One region of the Clavibacter sp. B3I6 genome, then DNA from elsewhere that is predicted to be linked to it. Evidence: predicted binding sites of a transcription regulator. Region 1 holds the regulator's gene; each other region holds the start of a gene.
What was found. Region 1 encodes LexA, which represses DNA repair genes until DNA is damaged. Its sites were predicted from a motif close to TCGAACANNTGTTCGA; they were not measured.
Positions count from the first base shown of each region.

Region 1 (9,295 bases):
CTCGACCGGGTGCGCACGCGCATCCCGGACGCGGCCATCACCACCGACATCATCGTCGGCTTCCCCGGCGAGACCGAGGAGGACTTCCAGGAGACCCTGCGCGTGGTGGAGGCCGCGCGCTTCTCCTCCGCGTTCACGTTCCAGTACTCCATCCGCCCGGGCACCCCCGCCGCGACCATGGACGAGCAGGTCCCCGCGGACGTCGTGAAGGAGCGCTACGCCCGCCTCACCGCGCTGCAGGAGCGCATCAGCCACGAGGAGAACCAGCGCGTCGTCGGCCGCACGGTCGAGGTGCTCGTGAGCGCCCACGAGGGGCGGAAGGACGGCGACACCCGTCGCGTCACGGGCCGTGCCCAGGACGGCCGCCTCGTCCACCTCGACGTCCCCGCCGGCAGCGGCGAGCCGCGGCCCGGCGACGCCGTGCAGGTGGAGGTCACCCGTGCGGCGCCGTTCCACCTCATCGCGGACTCCGTCGACCAGGCGCCGCTGCGCATCCGGCGCACCCGGGCCGGCGACGCCTGGGAGCGCGCGCAGGCGGACTCGTGCGGCGTGCCCGCGCCCGCTCTCGGGACCACCACGGCCGGCGGCGCGCCCCGCGTGTCGCTCGGCCTGCCGTCGCTCCGGGTGCCGTCGCCCGCGGTCGACGGGGCCGCGCACCCGCGTCACCGCGCGTGACCCCGATCCTCGCGGTCGTCGGGGCCACCGGCACCGGCAAGTCCGCGCTGTCCCTCGACATCGCGGAGCGCCTGCGCGCCGAGGGGCGCGCCGCGGAGATCGTCAACGCGGACGCGATGCAGCTGTACCGCGGCATGGACGTCGGCACGGCGAAGCTCCCCGAGTCGGAGCGTCGCGGCATCCCGCACCACCTGCTCGACGTCCTCGAGGTCACGGCGGAGGCCACGGTCGCCGCGTACCAGGAGGAGGCGCGGGCGGCGGTCGGCGGCATCCTCGCGCGCGGCGCCGTCCCGATCCTCGTCGGCGGATCCGGGCTCTACATCTCGTCGGTCCTGTTCGAGTACGCGTTCGCGGGCACCGACCCGGAGATCCGGCAGCGCCTCGAGCGGGAGCTCGCGTCCACCGGTCCCGGCATGCTCCACCGGCGGCTGCGGGAGCTCGATCCCGCGGCCGCCGAGCGCATCGGCGCCCACAACGGACGGCGGCTGGTGCGGGCGCTCGAGGTGGTCGAGATCACGGGCCCCCAGCCGGCGCGGGAGTCCGCCGAGCCGCGCGCCTGGCATCCCGCGCGGATCCTCTCGCTCACGCTGCGGCGCGAGGAGCTCGTGCCCCGGCTCGACACCCGCGTCGCCGGCATGTGGGCCGACGGCCTCGTGGACGAGGTGCGGGGGCTGCTGCCCGCGGGGCTCGCCGACGGCGTCACGGCGTCGCGCGCCATCGGGTACGCGCAGGCCGCGCGTCAGATCGCGGGGGAGCTGACCGAGGAGGAGGCGATCGAGGAGACGCGCGCCCTCACGCGTCGGTACGCGCGCCGGCAGGTGTCGTGGTTCGGCCGCTACGCCGACGCCGTGCGGCTCGACGCGCGCGACGACCGGCTACTCGAGCACGCCCTCGACGCCCTCCCGGCGGCGCGCCCGTAGGCTGGCGGGATGGCAGACCTGCAGTTCACCAAGGGCCAGGGCACGGGCAACGACTTCGTGCTGTTCGCGGATCCCGCGGGCGAGATCGACCTGACCGACACCCAGGTGCAGGCGCTCTGCGACCGCCACTTCGGCATCGGCGCCGACGGCACGATCCGCGCGGTGCTCTCCAGCCGCATCCCCGAGGGCCGGGCGGCGCTCGACGAGGATCCCGACGCGGAGTGGTTCATGGACTACCGCAACGTCGACGGCAGCCCCGCGGAGATGTGCGGCAACGGCATCCGCGTCTTCACGCTCTTCCTCATCGAGAACGGGCTCATCGAGCTGCCGCCGGGGCGCACCGTCCCGATCGGCACGCGTGCCGGCGTGCGGGACGTCCAGCGGAGCGGATCCGGCTTCCAGGTCGACCTCGGCCGCTGGTCCCTGGCGGGCGGCGAGCCGCTCGTGCGCGCGAAGGACCTCCAGGTCGCGCGGCCGGGCCTCGGCATCGACGTCGGCAACCCGCACGTGGTCGTCGCGCTGTCGAGCGAGGACGAGCTCGCCGAGGCCGACCTCGCGTTCGTGCCGCAGCTGGACCCCGAGCCCGCGGACGGCGCCAACGTGGAGCTCGTCGTGCCGGCCGACCCGCTGGTCGTCGACGGGATCGGCCACATCGCCATGCGCGTCCACGAGCGGGGGAGCGGCGAGACGCTGAGCTGCGGTACGGGGGCCGCGGCCGCCGCCCTCGCCATCCGGCACTGGGCCGGTGCCGCGGCACCCCACCAGTGGCGGGTCCAGCTGCCGGGCGGCGTGCTCGGCGTGCGGATGTTCCCCACGGAGGACGGCGAGCACGTGGGGCTCTCGGGTCCGGCGGAGCTCGTCTTCGACGGGGTCGTGGCGCTGGCCTGATCGCTCGCGCGGTCTGGACGACCCGCAGGACGGCGTCGAGGCGGTTGCGGGAGGCGCGGGACCGGTGCCGGCGGGGAAGCCCAGCCGGAGGATCCGCCCTAGGAGTCGGCGCCGCGGTGGACCCGGAGCACCCGGAAGCCCTTGTCGGACGCGGCGCGCGTCGTCTCGAGGCCCGCCGGCAGCGCGTCGGCGAGCCAGCGCTGCAGCGAGTCGGATCCGAGGTGGCGCTGCACGACGAGCCACGCGTCGGCGTCGGGCGCGAGCCGCGGCACCCAGTCGAGCAGGATCGCGTGCAGCGCCTCCTTGCCCACGCGGATGGGCGGGTTCGACCAGACGGTCGCGAAGCGGAGGTCCGCGGGAACATCCTCGGGCAGCACGGCGTTGACGTTATCGAGACCGAGGGACCGGGCATTCGCCCGCGTCAGCTCGAGAGCACGCTCGTTCACGTCGACCGCCCACACGGTGGCCGACGGCGACCGCATCGCCAGATCGAGCGCCACCGGACCCCAGCCGCAGCCCACGTCCAGCAGATGACCCTCACGAGGAGGCGTCGGGACGTGGCGCAGCAGGACCAGGGTCCCCTGGTCGACGTGCTCGGGGCTGAAGACGCCGCCCGCGGTCTCGACGTCCACCGTCCGTCCCCCCAGCTCGACCGCGATCGTGCGGGTGCGCAGGGGACCGGCCGGCGACGAGGAGAAGTAATGCGCGTCGGCCATACCGGGACGATACCGGACGCCGAGGCTACGATGGGAGCACATGATCACGCACGACGAGCACGACCACGAGTCCACGGACACGACGACGACGTCCACCGAGAGCAGCATCGGGGATGACGTCGTCGCGCGCGTCCTCGCCCGGGCGGAGAACCGGTCCGCCGGCTACGCCCTCTTCCGCGGATCGGGCGCGCAGGCGCTGTCCGCGAACCCCGACACCGAGCAGGGGTCCGACGGCGACCAGAGCGAGCGGGCCGACCGCCAGGCGCTGCGCCGCGTCGCCGGGCTCTCAACCGAGCTCGAGGACGTCACCGAGGTCGAGTACCGGCAGCTGCGCCTCGAGAACGTCGTCCTCATCGGCGTCTACTCGCAGGGGTCGGTCGACGACGCCGAGAACAGCATGCGCGAGCTCGCGGCCCTGGCCGAGACGGCGGGCGCCGTGGTGCTCGACGGCCTCCTCCAGCGCCGTCCCACCCCGGACCCCAGCACCTACTTCGGCAGCGGCAAGGCGGAGGAGCTGCGTGCCCTCGTGGCGGCGGTCGGCGCGGACACCGTCATCGCCGACACCGAGCTCGCGCCCAGCCAGCGGCGCGCCCTCGAGGACGTGGTGAAGGTCAAGGTCATCGACCGCACGGCCGTGATCCTCGACATCTTCAGCCAGCACGCCAAGAGCCGCGAGGGCAAGGCCCAGGTCGAGCTCGCACAGCTGCAGTACCTCCTGCCGCGCCTCCGCGGATGGGGCGACTCGATGTCGCGCCAGGCCGGAGGCCAGGTCGGCGGCGCGGGTGCCGGCATGGGATCCCGCGGACCCGGTGAGACGAAGATCGAGCTCGACCGCCGCCGCATCAACACGCGCATGGCCAAGCTCCGGAAGCAGATCGCCGGGATGAAGCCGGCCCGCGACACCAAGCGCGCCAATCGCGACCGGAACGCCGTGCCGTCGGTGGCGATCGTGGGGTACACGAACGCCCGCCGGCAAGTCGTCGCTGCTCAACCGCGTGACGAAGGCGGGCGTGCTCGTCGAGAACGCCCTGTTCGCGACGCTGGACGCCACGGTCCGCAAGACCGAGACGGACGAGGGGCAGCTGTACACGCTCGCCGACACCGTCGGGTTCGTCCGGAACCTGCCGCACCAGCTGGTGGAGGCGTTCCGCTCGACCCTCGAGGAGCTCGCCGACGCGGACGTGCTCGTGCACGTCGTCGACGCCTCCCACCCGGATCCCGCCGCCCAGCTCGCGACGGTGCACGAGGTCATCGCCGAGGTGGACGCCTCGTCCATCCCGGAGATCGTCGTGTTCAACAAGAGCGATCTGGCGTCGGACGACGACCGCGTCGTGCTGCGCGGGCTCGTCCCGCAGGGCGTCTTCGTCTCGGCCCGCACGGGCGAGGGCGTCGACGAGCTGCGTCGCCGCATCGCCGAGCTGCTCCCGCAGCCGACCATCGAGGTCGACCTGCTGGTGCCGTTCGAGCACGGCGAGATCGTGGCGATGCTGCACGAGGGCGCCAAGGTCCTCGAGACCTCGTACGTGGAGGAGGGCACGCGCGTCCGGGCCCTCGTCACGGCCGAGCAGCAGGCGCAGGTCCAGGACTACGCGGTGGCGTCCGCGGTCTGATCCGCGTCGCCCGCACGCACGAGAGCGGCCGCTCCCCTCGGGGACCGGCCGCTCTCGTGCGTCGTGGCGAGGGTCAGACGGAGCGCATGACCGCCACGACCTTGCCGACGACCTCCGCGAAGTCGCCGAGGATCGGCTCGAACGCGCTGTTGCGCGGCAGCAGCCACGTGTGCCCGTCGCGCTGGCGGAACACCTTGACGGTGGCCTCGTCGTCGAGCATGGCGGCGACGATGTCGCCGTTCTCCGCCGTCTTCTGCTGGCGGACGACGACCCAGTCGCCGTCGCAGATGGCCGCGTCGATCATCGAGTCGCCGACGACGCGCAGCATGAAGAGGTCGCCCTTGCCGACCAGCTGGCGGGGGAGGGGGAAGACCTCCTCGACCATCTGCTCGGCCGTGATGGGGATGCCGGCGGCGATGCGGCCGACCATCGGGACCATCGCCGCGTCGCCCACGGGCGTCGACGGCTCGCCGGTCTCCGCGGCGCCGCTGCCGGGCAGGTCGATCAGCACCTCGAGGGCGCGCGGGCGGTTCGGGTCCCGGCGGAGGTAGCCCGAGAGCTCGAGCTGGTTGAGCTGGTGCGTGACGCTCGAGAGCGACGCCAGGCCGACGGCGTCGCCGATCTCGCGCATGCTCGGCGGGTAGCCCTGGCCGGCGATGGCGCGCTGGATGAACTCCAGGATCGAGATCTGCTTGTCGCTGAGGCTCTTGCGGCGCCTCGTCGCGCCGCCTCCCGCTGCTCGCTCGTCCGCCATGCCACGGCCCGCCTCTCGTCGCCGACGCCCTCCGCGGCTCGTCGACCCGGCGGGCCGACCCCTCGCGAGGGCGATGTCGGTGGTACCCGGTCCAATGGACTCTAGGCACTCGAAACTGTATCCAGCCGAGGCACCCCGGGCAAACACCTGTTCGAGCGTGTCGCGCGTCGGAGGCGCGAATCGAGGCGAAGTGGGCTTGCGGAGGGCTGGTTTCGAATGTATGTTCGGAACACAGCTTCGCACCCGGCTCTCCCGGCCGAGAGCCGGGTGCGAGCTGCCCGACCCGCATCGCATGCCGTACCGCACTGCACCGCCGGGCGCGTCGCCTCGACGCCCCACCGTCTCGCACGAGAGGTCACCATGAACACCGCAGCAGCAACCCCCATCGTCTCCGCCGCCGCCGACTCCGCCGTCCCCGTCACGGAGGCAGCCGTCGCGCCCCGCACGCGCCTGCGCATCACGCGCCGCGGTCGCATCGTCCTCACCGCGCTCGTCGCGGCCCCGCTCGCGCTCGGCGCCGGGCTCGTCGCCCTCAACGGCGGTGCGGCCGTCGCCTCGAAGGACGCATCGGGCGCCGCGTTCGAGTACGTCACCGTGTCGAGCGGCCAGTCCCTGTGGGACCTCGCCGAGGAGATCGCGCCCAGCGCCGACCCGCGCGACGTCATCGCGTCGGTCGTCGACCTCAACCGCCTCCCCACGTCGGACGTCGCGGCGGGCCAGCAGCTCGCCGTGCCCGCGGAGTACGCGCACTGAGCACTCCCGCGCCGCGTCCCGCAGTCGCGGGTCGTCGGCGCGGACGGGCCGGCCTCGCTCCCGGTGGCGGCCGGGAGCGAGGTCGGGCGGTCGGAACCGATCGGTAGCATGGAGGGCATGAGCACCCTCGCGCGCACCGCGCACGTCACGCGGCAGACCAGCGAGTCCAGCATCGAGCTGCAGCTCGACCTCGACGGCACGGGCGTCTCCGAGATCAACACGTCGGTCCCGTTCTACGACCACATGCTCACCGCGTTCGCGAAGCACTCGCTCACCGACCTGAAGGTCACCGCCACGGGTGACACGCACATCGACGTGCACCACACCGTGGAGGACGTCGGCATCGTCCTCGGCCAGGCCATCCGCCAGGCGCTCGGAGACAAGTCGGGCATCGCCCGCTTCGGCGACGCGCTCGTCCCGCTCGACGAGGCGCTCGTGCAGGCGGTCGTCGACATCTCGGGCCGCCCCTTCCTCGTCCACTCGGGCGAGCCCGCGGGCTTCGAGATGCACCTCATCGGCGGGCACTTCACCGGATCCATGGTCCGTCACGTCTTCGAGGCCATCACGTTCCACGCGGGCCTCACCGTGCACGTCACGGTGCTCGGCGGGCGCGATCCCCACCACATCGCGGAGGCGGAGTTCAAGTCCTTCGCCCGCGCGTTCCGGCAGGCGAAGGAGCTCGACCCCCGCGTCTCCGGCATCCCCTCCACCAAGGGCGCGCTGTGACGCGCCCGTCCGTCGTCGTCCTCGACTACGGCAGCGGCAACGTCCACTCGGCCGTCAAGGCCCTCGAGCTGGCCGGCGCGGACGTCGAGCTGACGGGCGACCCGAAGCGGGCGCACGAGGCCGACGGCCTCCTGGTCCCCGGGGTGGGCGCGTTCTCGGCCGTCATGACCGCGCTCCGCGCCGCCGGCGGCGACCGCGTGGTCGACCGACGACTCGCGGGCGGGCGTCCGGTGCTCGGCATCTGCGTCGGCATGCAGGTCATGTTCGACCGGGGCGTCGAGCGCGGCGTCGACGTGGCCGGGCTGGGGGAGTGGCCCGGCACGGTGGGGCGCCTCGAGTCCGACGTGCTCCCGCACATGGGCTGGAACACGGTCGACGTCCCCGAGGGCTCCGCGCTGTTCGCGGGGCTCGAGGAGGAGCGGTTCTACTTCGTCCACTCGTACGCCGCGCGCACGTGGGGCATCGACCCGCTCCCGCCGCTGCCGGCGCCGCGCGTCACCTGGGCCACGCACGGCGAGCGGTTCGTCGCCGCCGTGGAGAACGGCCCGCTCACCGCCACGCAGTTCCACCCCGAGAAGTCGGGGGAGGCCGGGATCCGGCTCCTCGCGAACTGGCTCGGCACCCTCCGCGCCGCCTGACCCGGCCCGCACCGCGCCCCCGCCGTCCCCGACGGCCCCGCCCGTCCCGTCCGACCGATCGAAGGCCCTCCCATGAGCGAGTTCACCAGCACGCCCCGTCTGACCCTCCTGCCCGCCGTCGACGTCGCGGGCGGCCAGGCCGTCCGCCTCACGCAGGGCGCGGCCGGCACCGAGACGGGCTACGGCGACCCCGTCGACGCCGCGCGCGACTGGGCCGAGCAGGGCGCCGAGTGGCTGCACCTGGTCGACCTCGACGCGGCGTTCGGCCGCGGGGACAACCTCTCCGTCATCTCGCGGGTGATCCGCGCCATCGACGGCGTCCAGATCGAGCTGTCCGGCGGGATCCGCGACGACCGCTCCCTCGACGTGGCCCTGGAGAGCGGCGCGACCCGCATCAACCTGGGCACGGCGGCGCTTGAGAACCCCGAGTGGGCGGCGAGCGTCATCGCGCAGCACGGCGAGGCCGTCGCGGTCGGGCTCGACGTGCGCGGCCGCACGCTCTCCGCCCGCGGCTGGACGCAGGACGGCGGCGACATCTGGGAGGTGCTGGAGCGCCTCGAGGAGGCCGGCTGCGCGCGCTACGTCGTGACCGACGTCACCAAGGACGGCACCCTCCAGGGCCCGAACCTGCAGCTGCTCCGGGACGTGCTCGAGCGCACCGAGCGCCCCGTCGTCGCCTCCGGCGGCGTGTCGAGCCTCGACGACATCCAGGCGCTGCGCGAGCTCGTGCCGCTCGGACTCGAGGGCGCCATCGTCGGCAAGGCCCTCTACGCCGGCGCGTTCACGCTCGCCCAGGCGCTCGACGTCGCCGGGGAGTGATGACGGGCTCCACGCCGCACGCCGACTCGGCCGGGACCCCCTGGGCCGGTCGTTCCTTCGAGCCCACCGCCTTCCCCGGGGACGACGGGTCCGCGCCGCCTGCCCTGGCCGACGCGCTGGCGCGGCACGGCCGCGGCGAGGCCGGCCAGGCGGACGTCGTCGACGCCCTGCGGGAGGCGCGCCTGCTCATCCCGCTGGTGGCCCGCCTCGGCGAGGAGGGCGTGAACGACGCCGGCCTCAGGGTCGACAAGAGCGCGGAGCTCTCCATCATCACGGTCGCGGGACCCGACGGGCGAACGGTGATGCCGGTATTCACGTCGGTCGCCGCCATGGGCCGCTGGAACCCCGCCGCGCGTCCCGTGCCCGCCGACGCCGTGCGCGTCGCGCTGGCCGCGGCGAGCGAGGAGACCGACCTCGTCGTGCTGGACCCGATGTCGGAGACGGAGTTCGTGCTGCGGCGCCCGGCCGTGTGGGCCGTGGCGCGGTCGCTGCCGTGGACGCCGAGCCCGGAGGACCCCGAGGTCGCCGCCGCGCTCCAGGCGAGCGTCGTCGAGGAGCCCGCGGTCGTCGCGCTGGGCACGTCGGCGGGCGATCCCCGGGCGCGCCTCGCGGGCCCGGAGCTGATGATCGCGCTCGAGCTCGTCGACGGCCTCGACCGCACCGCGCTGGACGCGCTGCTCGCGCGCCTGCAGGGGGAGTGGTCGCGGAGCGCCGTGCTCGCCGAGCGGGTCGACAGCATGGGCCTGCGCATCGTCTCGGCCCGCTGAGGGGAGGACGCCGTTCACCGGTGCCGCGT
Region 1 is NZ_JAUSYL010000001.1:3,186,831-3,196,125, forward strand. It holds gene miaB (tRNA (N6-isopentenyl adenosine(37)-C2)-methylthiotransferase MiaB) at 1-675, shown strand, start outside; gene miaA (tRNA (adenosine(37)-N6)-dimethylallyltransferase MiaA) at 672-1,595, shown strand; gene dapF (diaminopimelate epimerase) at 1,605-2,483, shown strand; gene QFZ62_RS15385 (class I SAM-dependent methyltransferase) at 2,582-3,199, opposite strand; partial or broken gene hflX (GTPase HflX) at 3,240-4,809, shown strand; gene lexA (transcriptional repressor LexA) at 4,883-5,563, opposite strand; gene QFZ62_RS15400 (hypothetical protein) at 5,924-6,316, shown strand; gene hisB (imidazoleglycerol-phosphate dehydratase HisB) at 6,434-7,042, shown strand; gene hisH (imidazole glycerol phosphate synthase subunit HisH) at 7,039-7,680, shown strand; gene priA (bifunctional 1-(5-phosphoribosyl)-5-((5-phosphoribosylamino)methylideneamino)imidazole-4-carboxamide isomerase/phosphoribosylanthranilate isomerase PriA) at 7,753-8,499, shown strand; gene QFZ62_RS15420 (SseB family protein) at 8,499-9,266, shown strand.

Region 2 (9,295 bases), 2.6 Mb from region 1:
GCTCCGCCTTCTCGTCGCCCTGGTTGCGGCGGTTCATCTCGGTGAGGTCCTCGGTGGTCAGCGCGGCCGACACCTCGTCCAGGACGGACGTGATGTCGGCGTCCATCTTCGCGGTCTTCACGAGCGGCACGACGTTCTGCGCCTTGATGAGGTTCTCGGGGTCCTCGAGCGTGACGAAGCCGTTGTCGAGGATCGACGGGGTGGTCGAGTAGATGTTCGCGATGTCGACCTGGCCGTCGAGGAGCGCCTTGACGGTGTTGGGGCCGCCCTGGTCCTCGATGGTGACGAGGCTCGCGTCGACGCCGTAGACGTCCGTGAGGCCGGGGATCCCGTACTCGCGCTCGCCCAGCACGGCGCCGCCGCCGACGCGGACGGCCTTGCCCTCGAGGTCCGCGAGGCTCGTGACGCCCTCGGACTCCGAGTACTCCTTGGTGACGTTGTACGAGTCCTTGTCCTCGGCGGGCGACTCGTCGAGCACCTCGAAGCCCTCGGGCAGGGCGTCGCCGAGCGCCGCGTAGACGTCGTCGCTCGAGGTCGCGGTGGACTCCGCGTCGTAGGCGGCGAGCAGGTTGCCCGTGTACTCGGGGATGAGGTCGATCGACCCCTCCTCGAGCGCCTTGAGGTAGACCTCGCGCTCGCCGATCTGGAGGTTGCGGGTGACCTTCACGTCGTTGGCCTCGAGGGCCTGCGCGTAGATCTCGGCCAGGATGACGTTCTCGCCGAAGGCGGCGGAGCCGACGGAGATGGTGTCGGTGGGGGCGGCGGACGCCGACCCGCCCGAGGTGTCGAGGGGGTCGCCGGACGAGCAGCCGGCGAGGGCCATCGCGGTGCCCAGCGCGACGGTGCCGACGAGGAGCCGGCGGGAGATGCTGTGGGACATGAGCTGTGTTCCTTTCAGGATGCGGTGCTGACCGCCGGCCTCGACGAGGTCCGGGCGGAGTCGGGGGTGCGTCCGGCGGCGGCGACGACGCCCCGCGGGATCACGAGGCGCTGCACGACCGCGAACACGGCGTCCACGACGAGCGCGAGGACGGTGACGAGGATCGAGGACGCCAGCAGGAGGGGGAAGTCGCGCGTGGTCAGGCCGGTGAAGATGTCGCGGCCGAGGCCGCCGAGCCCGAGGAAGGCCCCGAGCGTGACGGTGCTGATGACCTGCAGGGTCGCCGCGCGGAAGCCGCTGATGATGAGCGGCAGCGCGAGCGGGATCTCGACCCGGCCGAGGATCTGCCACTCCGTCATCCCGACCGCGCGGGCCGCGTCGATGGCGGGCCGGTCGACCGCCTGGATGCCCGCGTACACGCCGGCGAGGAGCGGCGGGATGCCCAGGATGGCGAAGGTGAGGATCGGACCCGTGAGGCCGATGCCGAAGAGCAGGCCGAGGAGCACGAGCACGCCGAGCGTCGGCAGGGCGCGCAGCCCACCCGAGAACGCGACGGCGACGTTGCGCCCGCGGCCCGTGTGGCCGATGTAGAGGCCGGCCGGGACGGCGACGAGCGCCGCGAGGCCCATCGCCAGGCCCGTGTACCCGAGGTGCTCGAGGAGGCGGGTGCCGTATCCGGTGCTGCCGCCCCAGCGGGAGCCGTCGAGGAGGAGGCCGAAGGCCTCGGCGAAGAGGTTCACGAGGCGCTCGCATCCGTGACGAGGACGGCGCGGCGGGCGGAGCGCGACCGCGCGCGGAGGGACGGCGTGCGGGCCCACGGCATGAGGAGCCGGCCGGCGAGCAGCAGGATCAGGTCGAAGAGGAGCGAGATCACGAGGATGCCGACGATGCCCGTGAGGATCTCCGTGTAGAACTGCCGCCGGTACCCCGTGAGGATCATGGTGCCGAGGCTCTGGATGCCGGAGAGCGACCCGACGGTCACCATGCTGACCGTGCTCACGGACACGACGCGGAGGCCGGCGAGGAGGACGGGTCCGGCCAGCGGCAGCTCGACCCGCCAGAAGCGGGCCCAGCCGGCGTAGCCCATGGCGGTGGCGGACTGCTTGACGTCCTCGGGGACGGAGGCCAGCGCGTCCGCCGTGATGCGGATCATGAGCGCGACGGCGTAGACGCTGAGCGCGACGACGACGTTGAGGGGGTCGATGATCGTGGTCCCGATGATCGCCGGGATCGACAGGAGCAGCGCGATGGACGGGATCGTGTACAGCGCCCCGCCGACCGCGAGCAGGGAGCCCCGCGCGCGGCGGTAGCGGTTGGCGAGCCATCCCAGCGGCAGCGCGAGCACGAAGCCGAGGAGGACGGGCGTGGCGGACAGCGCGACGTGCGCGACAGCCAGGTCGAGGACGGTCTGGATGTTGGCGAGGACCCAGTTCACGCGGGTCCCGCACCCTGCGCCGGGGCACCGGGGGCGTGCGCGGCCCCCGCCTCGCTCGGAGCGGATGCGGAGCGGGCGGCGGTGCGCCCCTCGTCGTCGAGCACGCCGACGAGCCGGCCGTCGCGGTCGACGAGGACCCGGCCGGTGCCGGTGTCCTCGAGGTGCAGCGCGCGCTTGCCCTTGTCGGCGCCCACGAAGTCGCGGACGAAGTCGTTGGCCGGGTTCGAGAGGATCTCCTGCGGCGTGCCCTGCTGGGCGATGCGGCCGCCCTTCTCGAGGATCACCACCTGGTCGCCGAGGAGGAACGCCTCGTCGATGTCGTGCGTCACGAAGACGACGGTCTTGTCGAGCTGGGTGCGCAGCCGGATGAGCTCCTGCTGGAGGTCGTCGCGCACGAGCGGGTCGACGGCACCGAACGGCTCGTCCATGAGCAGGATGTTCGGGTCGACCGCGAGGCCGCGGGCCACGCCCACGCGCTGCTGCTGGCCGCCGGAGAGCTGGGACGGGTAGCGGTCGGCCATCGACCGGTCGAGGCCCACGGTGTCCATGAGGCGGAGGGCGTCCGCGCGCGCCGTGCGCTTGTCGACGCCGGTGAGGCGCGGCACGGTCGCGATGTTGTCGACCACCCTGCGGTGCGGGAGGAGGCCGGAGTTCTGCATCACGTAGCCGATGCGGCGGCGGAGCTTCACGGCGTCCTCGGTGGCGATGTCGGTGCCGTCGATCTCGATGCGCCCGCTCGTGGGGTCGACCATCCGGTTGATCATCCGCATGAGCGTCGTCTTGCCGCAGCCGGAGGATCCGACGAGGACGGTGGTGGTCCGCGAGGGCACGACGAGGCTGAAGTCCTCGATCGCGAGCGTGCCGTCCGGGTACTGCTTGCGGACGTGGTGGAACTCGATCATGGGTGGCTCATTCCTCGTAGGCACTACGAATCGACACTTGCCAGGTAGACCAGGGAACCACGGGGCCGGGCGATCGTCCGCACCCGCACGATGCATGTCGCCAGTTCGTAACATGTCCGACGCTCCGCGGACAGGGGCTTGCGCAGGTGCCCGCCGTCGGTCGCATCGGCCAGGATGGAGGGCATGACGCGCATCCTCGCCAGGTCCCTGACCGCCGACGACCTGGTGGGTCTCCTCGACGTGGATCACGCGGGCGCGGCCGTGCCCGCCCCCTCCTGGCGCATCGCGCCGGGCCAGCGCGTCGCCGTCCTGGTGGACACGCTCCCCCGCCGTCCCGAGGGCGACACGGAGGACCAGGTGCCCGTGCGCCGGCTGGAGTCCGCGCGCTGGGGCCTCGTCCCGGCGGGATCCCCGGGCCCCGACCAGGGTCCGCCGCTCGCCGAGGTCCCCGCGGAGTCGCTCGCCTCGCGTCCGGACCTCCTGCAGGCGCTCGTCGCGCGCCGCGCCGCGATCCCCGTGTCGGGGTACTACGAGTGGCACGAGACGGACGACGGCGTCCGCACGCCCTACCTCGTCGGGGCGGGCGACGGCGTCGTGCTGCTCGCCGCGCTGTACGAGTGGTGGCGGGATCCGTCGCGCCCCGCCGACGACCCCGCCCGCTGGGTGCTCAGCTGCGCGGTCCTCACGCGGCCGTCGGCCGGCACGGTGGAGGCGCTCGCGGAGCGGATGCCCGTGGTCCTGTCGCCCGACGTCGTGGAGGAGTGGCTCGACCCCACGGCGGAGGGCTCGCCCGACCTGCTGCGCGCGGTGGCCGCGCAGGCGGAGGACGTGGTCGAGCAGCTCGCCATGGACGAGGTCGGGCCCGGCATCGACCAGGACGCGCCGGACACCGCCGAGCTCGCCCGGCCCGTCTGAGGCGTGGCGCGGCCCTCGGGTCTGGTTGACTGACCGCGTGGCACCCACCTCGAAGAAGAAGAAGAACGCGACCCGCACGCTCCTCGAGTCACCGGCTGCCGCACCCGTGCTGCACCGGGCGGCCCGCATCGAGGACCGCATCCACGAGATCCGCGAGGGCCGCGCCCGCAAGCGCGGCCTCACCCCCACCGTCATCCCGTACGCGGGCTACGGCTCGGTCCGCTGGGTCCGCGTCCTCTGCCGCGTGCTCCTCACCGATCCGCAGAGCCGCCGCGCCCTCGCCGGCGACAAGAGCGTGCGCGGCTGGCGCAGCTTCACGAGCGTGCCGCTGACGGACGTGGCCGTCACGGTCGAGATCGACGGCACCGAGCACGAGGTGCGCGCCGACCGCGGCGGCGTGGTCGACATGGTCGTCGAGGCGTCGCTGCCGAGCGGCTGGCACACCATCCGCCTCCGCGCGCAGGGGTCCGAGACGGTCGAGGCGCCGGTGTTCATCGTCGGCGACGAGGTGCGCACCGGGATCCTCAGCGACATCGACGACACCGTGATGGTCACCGCGCTCCCCCGCCCCTTCCTCGCCGCGTGGAACACCTTCGTGCTCGACGAGCACGCGCGGACGCCCACGCCGGGCATGGCCGTGCTCTACGAGCGCCTCCGCCTGCAGCACACGGGCGCGCCCGTCCTCTACCTGTCCACCGGCGCCTGGAACGTGGCCCCCACGCTCACCCGGTTCCTGTCGCGGAACCTGTACCCGCCGGGACCGATCCTCCTCACCGACTGGGGCCCCACCGTCGACCGGTGGTTCCGCAGCGGCATGGAGCACAAGCGGCTGAACCTGCAGCGGCTCGCGGAGGAGTTCCCCCAGGTCAAGTGGATCCTCGCGGGCGACGACGGCCAGCACGACGAGCTGCTCTACGGCGAGTTCGCCGACGAGCACCCCGACAACGTCGAGGTCGTGCTCATCCGCCAGCTGTCGGCCGGCGAGGCCGTGCTCGCGGGCGGCCGGGCGAAGGCCGAGAAGCGCGCGCTCGACAGCTCGATCCCGTGGGTCTACGCGCCCGACGGTGCCAGCCTGCTCGCGCAGCTCGACGACCTCGGGCTCGCGGACGACTCCGGCACCCGCATCGGCACGTAGGACGCCTCCGGACGCACGAGGGCCCCGCAGGAGATCTCCTGCGGGGCCCTCGTGCGTGCGGGAAGGATCAGACGGCGTCGGTGAGCGCCTGGAACTCGTCGTCGGTGAGCTCGATGCCCGCCGCGGCGATGTTGTCCTCGACGTGCCCGACCGACTTGGTGCCGGGGATCGGCAGCATGACGGGCGAGCGGCGGAGGAGCCACGCGAGCGCGAGCTGCGAGGGGGTCGCGTCGTGCTGCTTCGCGAGGGCGTCGAGCGGGCCGCCGTCCTTCGCGAGCTCGCCGGTCGCGAGCGGGAACCACGGGATGAACGCGAGGCCCTCGGCCTCGGCGTACTCGAGCAGCGGCTCGGCGTCGCGCTTGGCGAGGTTGAAGAGGTTCTGCACGGAGACGATCTCGGCGATCTCCCGTGCCGCCTTCACGTCGTCGACCTGGACCTCGGACAGGCCGATGTGGCGGATCTTGCCCTCGGACTGCAGGTCCTTGAGCACGCCGATCTGGTCGGCGAGCGGGACGGCGGGGTCGATGCGGTGCAGCTGGTAGAGGTCGATGCGCTCGAGGCCGAGGTGGCGGAGGCTCAGCTCGGCCTGCTGGCGCAGGTACTCGGGGCGGCCGACGGGCTGCCAGTCGCCGGGGCCGGGGCGCGTGAGCCCGCCCTTGGTGGCGACGACGACCTCGTCGGCGTACGGGTGGAGCGCCTCCTTGAGGAGCTCCTCGGCCACGAACGGGCCGTAGGAGTCGGCGGTGTCGAAGAACGTGACGCCGAGCTCGGCGGCGCGGCGGATGACGCGGACGGCCGCGGCCGGATCCTCGGGGGCGCCCCAGACGCCGTCGCCGGTCAGCTGCATGGTGCCGTAGCCGAGCCGGACGACGGGCAGGTTGCCGCCGATGGTGAAGGTGCCGGAAGCCTCGGCGGGGCGGGTGGTGGTGTCGGTCATGTGGACCCTCCTCGGGTGTCGATGACGAGGGGGCGTCTGCCGCCCTCGGGACCCTGGAGCCAACGCGGCGGACCTCCGATCCATGCCCGATGCGCGCGATGCGGACGCGACCCTCAGGCTCCGGTGGAGGGTGAGGCGGATCCGCCCGCTCCCCTCGTGGATGTCGGCGCCCGTTCCTACACTCGAGGAAGAGGTTCGAACACCCGTTCGAACGACGAGGCGCGGCCGGCGCGACGACGGGAGGAGCGGCATGATGCGGATCGACGAGGACGTGGAGGTCGAGCTCTCGGGAGACGGGTCGCCGCTCCGGTTCACCTGGCGGGGCGTGGTCTACGGGGTCGTCAGCTCGCCCGAGCGGTGGATCGCCCGGGTCGACTGGTGGCAGCGCACGGGCCGCGCGCCCCGCGGCGCGAGCGCCCACCTCCTGGAGCTCAGCATGTGGCGCGTGGAGGCGGTGCCGCTCACCACGGGCGCCCGCCGGGTCGACGGGTCGTTCGACCTGAGCGTCGACGCGCGCGGCCGGTGGTCGCTCGTCACGGCGTCGGACGAGGAGCTCGACACCCGCCTCTTCGCGTGACGCGGCGTGACGCGGCGCGGTGCCGCGGGGAATAGCGGACGGGCTCCGGGCCTTCACCACATCGGCGCCGCGCACGGCGCCCCGCTCGCGATCACCCGGATCGTGCGCGCACGGAGGGATCCCGGCATGGCGGCACTCGAGTGGCTGTTCGACGCGCAGCTCCGCATCGGCGACCAGGTCGTGCTCTGGCGCGAGATCGTCGGCAACCTCTTCGGCCTCGCCAGCGCGCTCGGCGGCATGCGCCGGAAGGTCTGGGCGTGGCCCGTCGGCATCGTCGGCAACGTGCTGCTCTTCACCGTCTTCCTCGGCGCGGTCTTCGGCACGCCGAACCCCGTGAACCTCCTCGGCCAGGCCGGGCGCCAGGTGATGTTCATCGCCGTGTCGATCTACGGCTGGCACCGCTGGAACCAGGCCCGCCACGGCGGCGCCCCCGTCGTCCCGCAGTGGGCGTCCGGCCGCCAGCGCGTCCTCCTCGTGGTCGCGCTCGTCGGCGGCACCGCGATCCTCACCCCGGTCTTCCGCGCCCTCGGCTCCTACGAGCCCGTGTGGGCCGACGCCTGGATCTTCGTCGGCTCGCTCCTCGCCACCTACGGCATGGCGAAGGGGTGGGTGGAGTTCTGGCTGATCTGGGTCGCCGTCGACCTCGTCGGCGTGCCGCTGCTCGTGGGCGCCGGCTACTACGCGTCCGCCTTCATGTACGTCTTCTACGGCGCCTTCACCCTCGCGGGCTTCTTCGTCTGGATGCGCGCCCGCGGATCCGCGACGCCCGCCGTCGAGACGGTATTCCCCGACCCGCGGGTCGTCGAGGCGCCCGCCGACCGCTAGGCGCGGCCCGCTCGATCCCGCCGCGCGTCAGCGGCCCTGGCCGTTGGAGCAGGTGCTCTGCGCCGCGGTCTGCCCGGTGATGCTCGCGTCGAGCACCTCGGACGTCGGCGTGGGGGTCGGCGCGGGCGTGGACCCGTCGGCGGGGGCCACGGGCGCCGGGGTCGCGGGCGACGTCGTCGCGCCGTCGGCCGGGACGCTGCCGGACTCGTCGGTCGCGGCCGGCTGGCCGAGCGAGAAGTCCGCGTCGGAGGCGAGCAGGCCGACGAGCTGCGCGGCGGCGACCTCGTCCGGCTGCACCCGCCCGTTCGCCAGCACCTCGCCCGGGTACTGCAGGAAGACCACGTCGTCGAGCGGGATGTCCCGGAAGGTGAGGGCCACCGACACGAGGGTGTCGAGGTCGGCGAGCGAGGTGGACAGCTGCATGTTGTCGACCACGGCGCGCGCGATGCCGTAGAGCTTGGCCGGGTTGGTCAGCGTGTCCGCGCTCTTGATGGTGCGCACGAGCGCGCTGAGGAAGACCTGCTGGTTCCCGATGCGGGAGATGTCGCTGCCGTCGCCCACGCCGTAGCGCGTGCGGAGGAACTGCACGGCGTCCTTGCCCTGCAGGGTGTGCAGACCCGGATCCAGCGACAGGTCGGTCTTCGGGTCGTAGATGCCGTTGGCCACGCAGACCTCGACGCCGCCGACCGCGTTGGACATCTCGACCACGCCGTTGAACTGCACGACGCCGCCGTACGGGATGTCGAGCCCGGTGAGGCCCTCGACCATGCGCACGGTGCAGTCGAAGCCGCCGCGGGACAGCGACTCGTTGAGCTGGGCGCGGGTGCTCGCCGCGTACTCCGTGCCGTCGGGGCCCGTGCACGCGGGGATGGGGACGAGCATGTCGCGGGGGAACGAGACGACCGTCGCGCGGGTGCTGTCCTCGCTGATGTGCAGCAGCATCGTCACGTCGTTGAGCGTCGCTGTGCCCACGTCCTCCGCGGCGCCGTACCCGTCGCCCTGGCCGGCGCGGCTGTCGCTGCCGACGATGAGGATGTTCGCCCCGCCGTCGATCCCGCCCAGCGACGGCGGGAGGGCCTGGCCGCTGGAGATGTCGACGGTGTTGCTCGCGACGGTGCGGGAGAGGTCCCAGAACGCGATGCCCGCGACCGAGAGCGTGCTCGCGAGCGCGACCGCGACCACGCCGGCGATGCCCTTCATGACGGTGCGGCCCGCGCTCGGCGCGCGGAGACGGCCGTGGCGGGCGATGCCGCGGACGTGGGCACGGTCCGCGCGGGTCCTCTGGGGGGCGTGCTGCATGGTGGATCTCTCGTCGCCGGGCGGGGAGGCTCGGGCGTGGCCGCCCGCATCCTCCACAGGGTAGCCGAGGGCGGTGGAGGGTCCGCCCGGCGCGCGGCCGGATGCGCTAGGGCGCGGGAGGCGCCGCGTCCGTCAGGTGCGCGTGGAGGAACGCGTCGATCCGCTGCCAGGCGTCCGCGGCGGACGCGGGCTCCGGGCCCATGCCGGAGGAGCGCAGGAGCGGGCGGAGGATCCGGGGTCCCGTCGGGGTGTCGTTGAGGAATGAGTGCCCGGCGTCCGGATGCTCGCGCACGTCGTGCTCGATGCCGTGCACCGTGAGGGCGGCCTCGAGCCGGGCGGCGGATCCCGCCAGCGGACGGTCCCGGCCGCCGTAGCTCGCGACGATCGGGC
Region 2 is NZ_JAUSYL010000001.1:575,595-584,889, forward strand. It holds gene QFZ62_RS02675 (ABC transporter substrate-binding protein) at 1-880, opposite strand, end outside; gene QFZ62_RS02680 (ABC transporter permease) at 895-1,620, opposite strand; gene QFZ62_RS02685 (ABC transporter permease) at 1,617-2,315, opposite strand; gene QFZ62_RS02690 (ABC transporter ATP-binding protein) at 2,312-3,217, opposite strand; gene QFZ62_RS02695 (hypothetical protein) at 3,241-3,402, opposite strand; gene QFZ62_RS02700 (SOS response-associated peptidase) at 3,401-4,132, shown strand; gene QFZ62_RS02705 (App1 family protein) at 4,170-5,267, shown strand; gene QFZ62_RS02710 (aldo/keto reductase) at 5,335-6,204, opposite strand; gene QFZ62_RS02715 (DUF6504 family protein) at 6,455-6,781, shown strand; gene pnuC (nicotinamide riboside transporter PnuC) at 6,908-7,606, shown strand; gene QFZ62_RS02725 (LCP family protein) at 7,634-8,905, opposite strand; gene QFZ62_RS02730 (dienelactone hydrolase family protein) at 9,012-9,295, opposite strand, start outside.
Region 2: QFZ62_RS02715 (DUF6504 family protein) is a predicted target of LexA. The motif match lies at 6,400-6,415, and genes of this name have one in related genera.

Region 3 (9,295 bases), 1.4 Mb from region 1:
GGGCGAGGGGGCGGTCGCGGCCGGCTCGTCCGCGGCACCCGCGCCGGCGGTCGCGCGCGGGGCCGGCTCCTGGCGGGTGCAGGCGGCGAGGGCGGCGGTCACGGGGACCGCGAGCGCGGCGGCGAGGATGCTGCGGCGGCGGATGTCGGCGGTCACGTGCTGCTCCGGAGGTCGAGGGGTGCTCCGGGATGCCGGGCCCGTCCAGGGTAACCCGGACCCCTGCGGATCGACTCCGGGCGGCGCCCCGCCTAGGGTGGCGGGATGAGCGTCGACGTGACCCACGACCCCGACGGCTCGCGCTACACGCTGTGGCTCGACGGCGAGCGCGCGGGCTTCGCGGACTACCTGATCCAGGGCGACCGCATCGTCTTCACCCACACGGAGGTCGATCCCGCCAAGCGGCGCGGCGGCCTCGGCGGGGAGCTGGTGCGGGCCGCCCTCGACGACGTGCGCGCAGGATCCCGCACGGTCGTCGCCACGTGCCCGTTCGTGGCGGAGTGGATCGACGAGCACCCGGACTACCGCGAGCTGCTCGAGCGGGGCTGACCCGCCGGCTCGCGCCCGCGCCCGCCGCGGCGCGCCTCAGGGGACGCGCGTCAGCCACTCCGGCGTGGAGAACTTCTCCTCGACGAGCTGGCGCGTCTTCGCCCACTCCTCCGCCGTGACCTCGCCCGGCTTCCCGCCGTAGAGGCCGGTGAACGTGGCCTTCATCCGGTCGATGATGTCCGCGCGGCTCATGCCCGTCTGGCTGCGGAGGGGGTCGACGCGCTTGGCGGCGCTCGTGATGCCCTTGTCGCTGATCTTCTCGCGGCCGATGCGGAGCACCTGAACCATCTTCTCGCCGTCCATGTCGTAGCTCATGGTGACGTGGTGCAGCACGGCGCCGGCGCCCAGGCGCTTCTGCGCGGCGCCGCCGATCTTGCCGGTGGGGCTCGTGATGTCGTTGAGCGGCTGGTACGACGCGTCGATGCCGAGCGAGCGCAGCGCGGTGATGACCCACTCGTCGAGGTACGCGTAGGAGTCCGCGAAGGTCATGCCCTGCACGAGGTCGACGGGCGCGTAGATCGAGTACGTGATGACGGCGCCCGCCTCCATGTACATGGCGCCGCCGCCGGAGACGCGGCGGACGACGTCGAAGCCGTGGGCCGCGGCCTGCTCGGCGTCGACCTCGTTGCGGAGGGACTGGAAGCTCCCGATGACGACGGCGGGCTGGTCCCACTCCCAGATGCGCAGCGTGGGGTTGCGGCGGCCGGCGCCGACCTCCTCCGCGAGCACCTGGTCGAGCGCCATCTGCTCCACCGGCCGGTAGGCGCGGTCGTGGATGACCTCCCACTCGTAGTCGCCCCAGTCCGTGGCGCGGGCGAGCGAGCGGCGGATGGCCACGGCGACGGCCTCGGGCGAGAAGCCGAGGAGCACGGCCTGCGCCGGGAGCGCGCGGCGGATGGCGGCGGCGATCGCGGCGGCGTCGCTGTCCTCGGGGAGGCCGTTGACGGCACCGTCGATGGCCTCGAGCGCGTCGTCCGGCTCGAGGAAGAAGTCGCCCGCGAGGCGGAACCCGGAGATGCGGCCGTCGGTCACGTCGAGGTCGACCACGACGAGCTTGCCGCCGGGGACCTTGTACTCACCATGCATCCGCCCAGCCTAGGGCGCGCGGGTGCCGGCGCACGGTCCGGGGATCGCCGCGGGCACGGCGATGTGCGACGGTGAGGGGTGCGCATCACCTGGGCGGTCGTCCGCCTCCTCACCGTCCTGGCCGTCCTGGTCGCCGTCGTCAGCCAGTACGTCGTCAGCTCGTCGTTCTGGCGGAGCGTCGGCGTGGAGGGGATCGCGGGAAAGACCGTCGACTTCCTCATGTTCTTCACGATCCAGTCGAACCTCGTCGCCGCCGTGGTCATGGGGGTCGGCGCGGTACGGCTGCTCCGCCGGGGACCCGCGCCCGGGCGCGGCTGGACGACCCTGCGCCTGGCCGCCGCGACCTACATGGTCACGACGGGCGTCGTCTACAACCTGCTGCTGCGGGGGCTGCCGACCATCCCCGGCGGGAACCTGCCCTGGTCGAACGAGGTGCTGCACGTCGTCGTGCCCGCGCTCGTGCTGCTCGACTGGCTGCTCGCGCCGGACCGGCGGGCGCTCGGCTACGGGGCGGTCGGCCGGGTCGTCGTCTACCCGCTCGTGTGGGTCGCGGTCACGCTCGCGCGCGGGCCGTTCACGGGCAACGAGGTCACGGGAGCGGCCACCTACTACCCGTACCCGTTCCTGGATCCCGCCACCGAGGACGGGTACGCCGCGGTCGCGGTCTGGATCGTGGTGATCGCGGCGTTCATCTGCGGGATGGCGCTCCTCCTGATCGCGATCGGCCGGCGGGCGTCGCGGGCGATCACGGCGGCCGGCGCCGGGACCCTGTGACGCCCGTCCGGCGGCAGCAGCAGCCGCCGCCGCCGCCGGGCGTCCGGTAGCGGCCGCGCCCGCCCCGCGTCAAGGGGTCTCCGCGCCCCGGACGCCGTCCCGGTGCCGGCCTAGCGTCGGAGGCACGGACGGCGGCGCATCGGCCCGCACGCCCGGTGACGAGAGGCGAGGCAGCATGAAGGCAGTCGTGTGGCACGGCGAGGGCGACATCCGCCTGGACGAGGTGCCGGACCCGAGGATCCAGGAGCCGACCGACGCGGTCATCCGCATCACCCGCAGCGCCATCTGCGGCACCGACCTGCACTTCGTGCGTGGGACCATGGCCGGCATGCGGGAGGGCACGATCCTCGGCCACGAGGCGATCGGCACCGTCACCGAGGTCGGCGACGCCGTGCGCGGCTTCTCCCCCGGCGACCGCGTGCTGGTGTGCTCCACCATGTCGTGCGGCGTGTGCGCGCAGTGCCGCGCGGGCAGCACGGCGCAGTGCGACGTCGCCAACCCGAACGGCCCGCAGGCCGGGACCTCCTTCTTCGGCGGGCCCGAGACGACGGGCCCCGTCGACGGCCTGCAGGCCGAGTACGCGCGGATCCCCTGGGCGGCGCACACGCTCATCCCGCTCCCCGACACGGTCAGCGACGACCAGGCGATCCTCCTCAGCGACATCTTCCCCACCGCCTGGTTCGGCGCCGAGCTCGCGGGCATCCGGCCGGGCGACACCGTGGCGGTCCTCGGCGCGGGCGTCGTCGGGCAGTTCGCCGTCGCGTCCGCCTTCCGCATGGGCGCCGGGCGCGTGTTCGCGATCGACCACGTGGAGACGCGGCTCGCGATGGCGCTCGAGCAGCACGCCGAGGTGATCCACTTCGAGCGCGAGGACCCGGTGGCCGCGGTGATGGAGGCGACCCTCGGGATCGGCGTGGACGCGGTGATCGACGCGGTCGGCGTCGATGCGCAGCGCCCGCACGCGGGTCCCGCCGCCGAGGAGGCCGAGCAGCAGGCGGACTCGTTCGCCGCCGAGGTCGCGCAGGTCGCGCCCGGCGCCTCCCCGCACGACGGCTTCTGGGTCCCCGGCGACGCGCCGAGCCAGGCCGCGCAGTGGGCCGTGCAGATGGTGCGGAAGTCGGGGCGCATCGGGATCATCGGCGTCTACCCGCCCCAGCTCACGTCGTACCCGATCGGTGCCGCGATGAACAAGAACCTCACGATCCGCATGGGCAACTGCGACCACCGCCGCGTCACGCCGCCGCTCATCGACCTCGTCGCGTCCGGCGTGTTCGACCCCACGCGCTTCATCACGCAGGACGAGGGGATGACGACCGCGATCGACGCCTACGAGCACTTCGACGTGCGCGAGGAGGGCTGGCTGAAGACGGTGCTCGAGGTCGGCTGACCCGCGCGCCGCCGCCCGGCGCACGACGCGCCCGGGCGGCGGCGCGGCCCTCCCGGCCCCTCCCTCGTTCGAACATGCGTTCGAGCATCCGGGCTATGCTCGCGCCATGAGCATCGCGTTCCAGGCCTCCCTCTTCGACGACCTCCAGGCGGAGCCGACGCTCGGCGCCCTCGGCGGGGAGGTCGAGCGGCTCGACCTGGGGCAGGGCGCGTGGCTCGACATCCGGCCCGGCTGGGTCGCCGACTCGGACGCGCTGTTCGAGCGCCTCGTGGAGGACGTCGAGTGGACGGCCGACACGCGCCTCATGCACGGCCGCGTGGTCGAGGTCCCGCGGCTGCTCTCCTGGTTCGGGCCGCGCGCGACGCTGCCGGCGCCCGTGCTCGTGGAGGCGCGCGAGGCGCTGAACGACCACTACGGCCGCCCGCCCGGGCAGGTGCTCGAGACGGCGGGACTCTGCTTCTACCGCACGGGCGACGACAGCGTCGCGTGGCACGGCGACCGCGTCGGGCGCGCCATCGACCGCGACACCATGGTCGCCATCGTCTCGGTCGGTGCCGCCCGCACCCTCTCGCTGCGGCCGAAGGGCGGCGGCCAGGTGCGGCGCTTCCCGCTCGGGCACGGCGACCTCGTCATCATGGGCGGCAGCGCCCAGCGCACCCACGAGCACGCCATCCTCAAGACGGCCTCGGCTGTGGGGCCGCGCATCAGCATCCAGTTCCGGCCGGTCTGGCCCGCGTAGGCGAGCGCCGGTCCGAGGCGGCGGGGATCGCGGCGGCGGACGCGCGGATCAGGCGCGGGCGCGTCCTCCCTCGGACGCGTCGGGGCCGCCCGCCGCGTCGGCGGCCGCGTGCCGATCCCCGTCCGACCCGGATGCGGACTCCACGCGCGCCAGGTCGAGCGGGCGGGCGTCGCGCACGACCTCCGCGACGCCCTCGAGCCCCAGGTGCGCGAGCAGCGGGATCCAGAGACGGCGCAGGCGCTCCGCCAGGCCGCCGTCCGGCGCCTGCGGGAAGCGGTGGGCGAGCAGGCCGAAGGTCGCGCTGAGGAGCACGTCCACGGTGGCGTCGACCTCCACGCCGCGCACGTCCTGGAGCGCCAGCTCGGCCTCGAGGTGCCGGCGCGTGAAGGTCCAGATGTCGAAGCGGCGCTCGATCGCGAGGCCCAGCCGCGGCATGTCCTGCTGCAGGCGGACGGCACCTGCCGCGATCGGGCACACCTCCACCGTGCGCGCGGCGGTGAGGAGGAAGACGACGAGCTCCGGCAGGGCTCCCGGCCCGCCCAGCTCGGCCTCGATGCGCAGCCACCTGTCCTCCTGGTCAGCGACCACGGCGCCCGCGAGGCGCTCCTTCGAGGCGAACAGGTGGTAGCCGATGGCCGACTTGGGCTTCCCCATCGCCTCGGCCACGCGGGAGAACGACGTGCCCTCGTAGCCGCGCGCCGCGAACTGGGCGCCCGCCGCCTCGACGATCTCGCGCCGTGCGCGGGCCACCGCCTGCTGCCGCTGGTCCACGTGGTGCTCCCGTCCCGCTCCTGGCACAGGAGCGCCTCGGACGGTACCGGCGCGGACCGACGGGAGGGCGACCGCCAGGTGAACGGCTCGTGCCGCCCGCCCGCCCGCTCGCGTCGCGGGCCCGAGGGCGGCGTGCCTCACCAGCGGAGCAGCAGCACGTCGGATCCGCCCTCGCGCCCCACGGGCACGAAGCCGAGCGACGCGTAGAGGGCGCGGGCGCGGTCGTTGCCGTCCTCCACGCTGAGGCTCACGGCCGGGGCGCCGGATGCGCGCACCGCCGCGACGAGCGCCACGAGCATCCGCCGCCCGACGCCGCGACCGCGCGCGGCGGGAACGAGCGCCGTGCCGAGCTCGGGGACGTCCGGTGCGACGAAGCCGTAGCCGCGGTCGTCCTCCGCGAAGAGGCGCGCCCACGCGGCGCCGACGGGAGCGCCGTCGACCTCCGCGACCACGCCGACGTCGCCCGCGCGCGGCCATCCGGCCAGGTAGTGCGCGAGCTCGGGCGTCGCGCGGATCCGCTCGCGCGTCATCGCCCCGTCGCCGCGCCAGTCCATCGACGCGAGCAGCATGTCCTCGAGGAACGGCAGGTCGTCGGCGCGCGCCGGGCGGAGCGCGACTCCGTCGCCGGCGGTCACTCGTCCGGCGCCGGCACCGGCACGGGCGCGATGCGCGACTCGAGCCAGCTCCGGAGGTCCGCCACCACCTCGTCGCGGTTCGTCTCGTTGTAGATCTCGTGCCGCGCGCCCGGGTAGACGATGAGCAGGACGTCGCTGAGGCGCGACCGCCGGCTGTAGTCGCGCGCGAGCAGCTGCATCCCGCGCCGGCCGCCGAGCGAGTCCTCCTCGCCGCCCTGGATCAGGACGGGGAGGTCCACCGCGAGCTTCCGCGGCGGGCGGCCCATGATCTGCACGGAGTCGCGCATCCGGTACGGCTTCAGCGCGTTGACGTCGAAGTTCCGGTCGTCGGCACCGAACGCGCGCTGCGCCTCCGGGTCCCGCGAGAGCCACTCGAAGCCGGACGCCGCCGGGTGCCGCCAGCGCTTGTTGAGGTCGCCCGTGTTGATGACGCCGGGCATCGCGAGCGACGCCCCGCTCAGCACGAGCCCCGCGTACAGGTGCGCGGCGCGGGCGACGATGCGCTGGGCGAGGAGCGCGCCCCAGCTGTGGCCGAGGAGCACGAGCGGGAGGTCGGGGTGGTCCCGGCGGAGCTGCTCGCTGACGAGCTGGATCCCGTCGAGCGCCGCGAGGTGCCGCCGGGGTCCCAGCACGCCGATCCCGAGGTGGCCGAGGCCCGTGGCGCCGTGCCCGCGGTGGTCGTCGGCCGCGACCGTGAACCCCACGGCGTTGAGGTCCCGGGCCAGGCGGACGTACCGCAGCGCGTGCTCGCCGACTCCGTGCGCGATGTGCACGACGGCGCGCGGCTGCTCCGCCTCCCACACGTAGTAGTGGAGGGTCACGCCCTCGGCGTCCACGATGGTGCGGTGGTCGGCTCCTCCGGTGGAGCGCTCCTCGTCGGGCATGGGTCCAGACTAGGCGCGCGCGCCCGGCCGCCAGGGGTCAGGACTCGCGCGTGATCTCCACCCGCACGAACAGCTTCGACCGGAACGGCCCCGCGTAGATTCCCCGCAGCGGCGCCACGTCGCGGTAGTCGCGCCCGCGGCCGACGAGCACGTGGCGGTCGCCGATGTCGATGAGGTTCGTGGGATCCCAGCCGCGCCACTCGCCGCAGAACCACTCGACCCAGGCGTGCGACTCGCCCGTGACGGTCTCGCCCACGGCGGCGTTCGGCTTCGGGTGCAGGTAGCCGCTGACGTAGCGCGCGGGGATCCCCACGTGCCGGAGCGCGCCGATGACGATGTGGGTGATGTCCTGGCAGACGCCCCGGCCCTGCTCCCACGCCTCGCGCGCGGTCGACTGGACGCTCGTGACGCCGGCCATGTACTCCACCTCCTCGCCGATCGCCCGCGCGATCGCGGCGGCGGCCTCGCACGGGGTGCCGGCGCCGCCCGCGATCTCCTCCGCGAGCGCCATGACCTCCTCGTGCGGGGCGGTGCGCCCGGTCTGCGCGACCTGCTCCACGTGCTCCGTCGCCCGCTCCACCTCGACCGCGAGGTCGTCCCAGCCGAGCTGGTGCGGCTCGTGCGTGCGCGGGCGCACCTCGACGAGGCTCGTCGCCGTCAGCTCGAGCGAGCGGTGGGGGCTCAGGATCTCGAACGAGGAGACGCGCGTGCCGAAGTGGTCGACGTAGGTGTGATGGCCCGGCTTCGGCTGGATGTCGAGGTTCGAGTCCAGGACGAACTGGTTCTCGCTCGACACGGGCAGCATCCGCGCCTCGTTGTACGACGCCGTCACCTCGCCCTCGTAGTGGAAGCCGGTCCGGTGGGTGATGCGCAGGCGGTTCACGAGTTCTCTCCTACCCAGCTCGGTGCCGCGTTGGTGGGGAAGTAGCGCTGGCGGACGGCCTCGGAGGTGGCGCTGGTGGCCTCCTGCACGGCGTCCATGAAGCGCGGGAGGTCGTCGAGGATCTCCTGGATCGGCCGGTACTCCAGCTCGCTCCGGATCTGCCCGAGCAGGCGCTGCGCCTGGTCGGACACCCCGAGGCGGTCCGTGCGCGGCTCGATGTCGTGCAGGCACTGCTCGGCGCGGCGGATGGAGTGCGTGATCGACCGCGGGAACAGCCGGTCGAGCAGCAGGAACTCCGCCGCGTTGCGCGCGCTCGGCACCCCGCGGTAGGTGCGGAGGTAGGCCTCGTACGCGCCGCAGGAGCGGAGGATCGTGGTCCACGACGGGCCGCTCGCCTCGGTGAGGGCGCGCGTGGCGAGGAGGCGCGCGGTCATGTCGGCGCGCTCGATGGAGCGGCCGAGCGTGAAGAACTGCCACGCCTCGTCGCGGCTCGTGCCCGACTCGACGAGCCCGACCGCGAGGGCCGAGCGCTCGCGGACCCAGCCGAAGAACTCGTGCACGCGGTCGTTCGCGATCTTCCGGGGCATGCGGGCGCGCGTCGTGTTGAGGCACTCCCAGAGCTCGCTCGAGACGATCTCGCGGGCGCGGCGCGCGTTCTCCCGCGCGGCGCCGAGCGAGTACGCGATGGACGCCGGTTGCGTGCGGTCCACGGCGAGGAGCGCGAGCACGTCGTCCCGGCCGAGCGCCGCGTCCGAGGGGACGTCGCTGCCCATCACGCTGAGGAGCGACCGGCAGGCGGTGTCCTCGTCGATCCACGGGTCCTCGAGGAGGAGCTGGAGGTGCACGTCGAGGATGCGGGCGGTCCCGTCGGAGCGCTCGATGTAGCGGCCGATCCAGAACAGCGACTCGGCGATGCGCGACAGCATGGGCATCAGCGGTCCCCCTCGGTGGTGGCGGTCGTGCGGGCGGCGGCGGGCGCGGCGGGTGCGGCGGCGGCGGCGGACGACGCGGGACCCGCCTGCTGCTGCTGCTCGTGCTGGTCGCGGTTGCGCGGGGCGTCCTGCGGCGACTGGTCGGGCGCCTTCTCGCCGGGCGCGATGATCGGGATCGACGTGGTCACCGCGGCCTGGTCGGCCACGAGCGCCTGCACGCTGCGCTCGCGCGTGGCCGCCGGGAAGGCGCGGTCGCCGACGACCCAGGTGTCCTTGGATCCGCCGCCCTGGCTGCTGTTGACCACGAGCTGGCCCTCGGGGAGCGCGACGCGCGTGAGGCCGCCGGGCAGCACCCAGATGTCCCGGCCGTCGTTGACCGCGAAGGGGCGGAGGTCGGCGTGGCGCGGGCGCATGCCGTCCTCCACGAGCGTGGGGATGGTGGAGAGCTGCACCACGGGCTGCGCGATCCAGCCGCGCGGGTCCTTCAGCAGCCGCGCGCGCAGCTCGGCGAGCTCGCCCGCGGACGCCGCCGGGCCGACCACGAGGCCCTTGCCGCCGGATCCGTCGACGGGCTTCACGACGAGCTCCGGCAGCCGGTCGAGCACCTCCTCGAGCGAGTCGGGCTCCTCGAGGCGCCACGTGTCGACGTTCGGGATGA
Region 3 is NZ_JAUSYL010000001.1:1,756,491-1,765,785, forward strand. It holds gene QFZ62_RS08310 (amidase domain-containing protein) at 1-156, opposite strand, end outside; gene QFZ62_RS08315 (GNAT family N-acetyltransferase) at 262-546, shown strand; gene QFZ62_RS08320 (biotin/lipoate A/B protein ligase family protein) at 583-1,632, opposite strand; gene QFZ62_RS08325 (Pr6Pr family membrane protein) at 1,711-2,406, shown strand; gene QFZ62_RS08330 (alcohol dehydrogenase catalytic domain-containing protein) at 2,582-3,793, shown strand; gene QFZ62_RS08335 (alpha-ketoglutarate-dependent dioxygenase AlkB) at 3,900-4,532, shown strand; gene QFZ62_RS08340 (helix-turn-helix domain-containing protein) at 4,581-5,303, opposite strand; gene QFZ62_RS08345 (GNAT family N-acetyltransferase) at 5,441-5,938, opposite strand; gene QFZ62_RS08350 (alpha/beta fold hydrolase) at 5,935-6,822, opposite strand; gene QFZ62_RS08355 (transglutaminase family protein) at 6,860-7,705, opposite strand; gene QFZ62_RS08360 (alpha-E domain-containing protein) at 7,702-8,631, opposite strand; partial or broken gene QFZ62_RS08365 (circularly permuted type 2 ATP-grasp protein) at 8,637-9,295, opposite strand, start outside.
Region 3: QFZ62_RS08335 (alpha-ketoglutarate-dependent dioxygenase AlkB) is a predicted target of LexA. The motif match lies at 3,862-3,877, and genes of this name have one in related genera.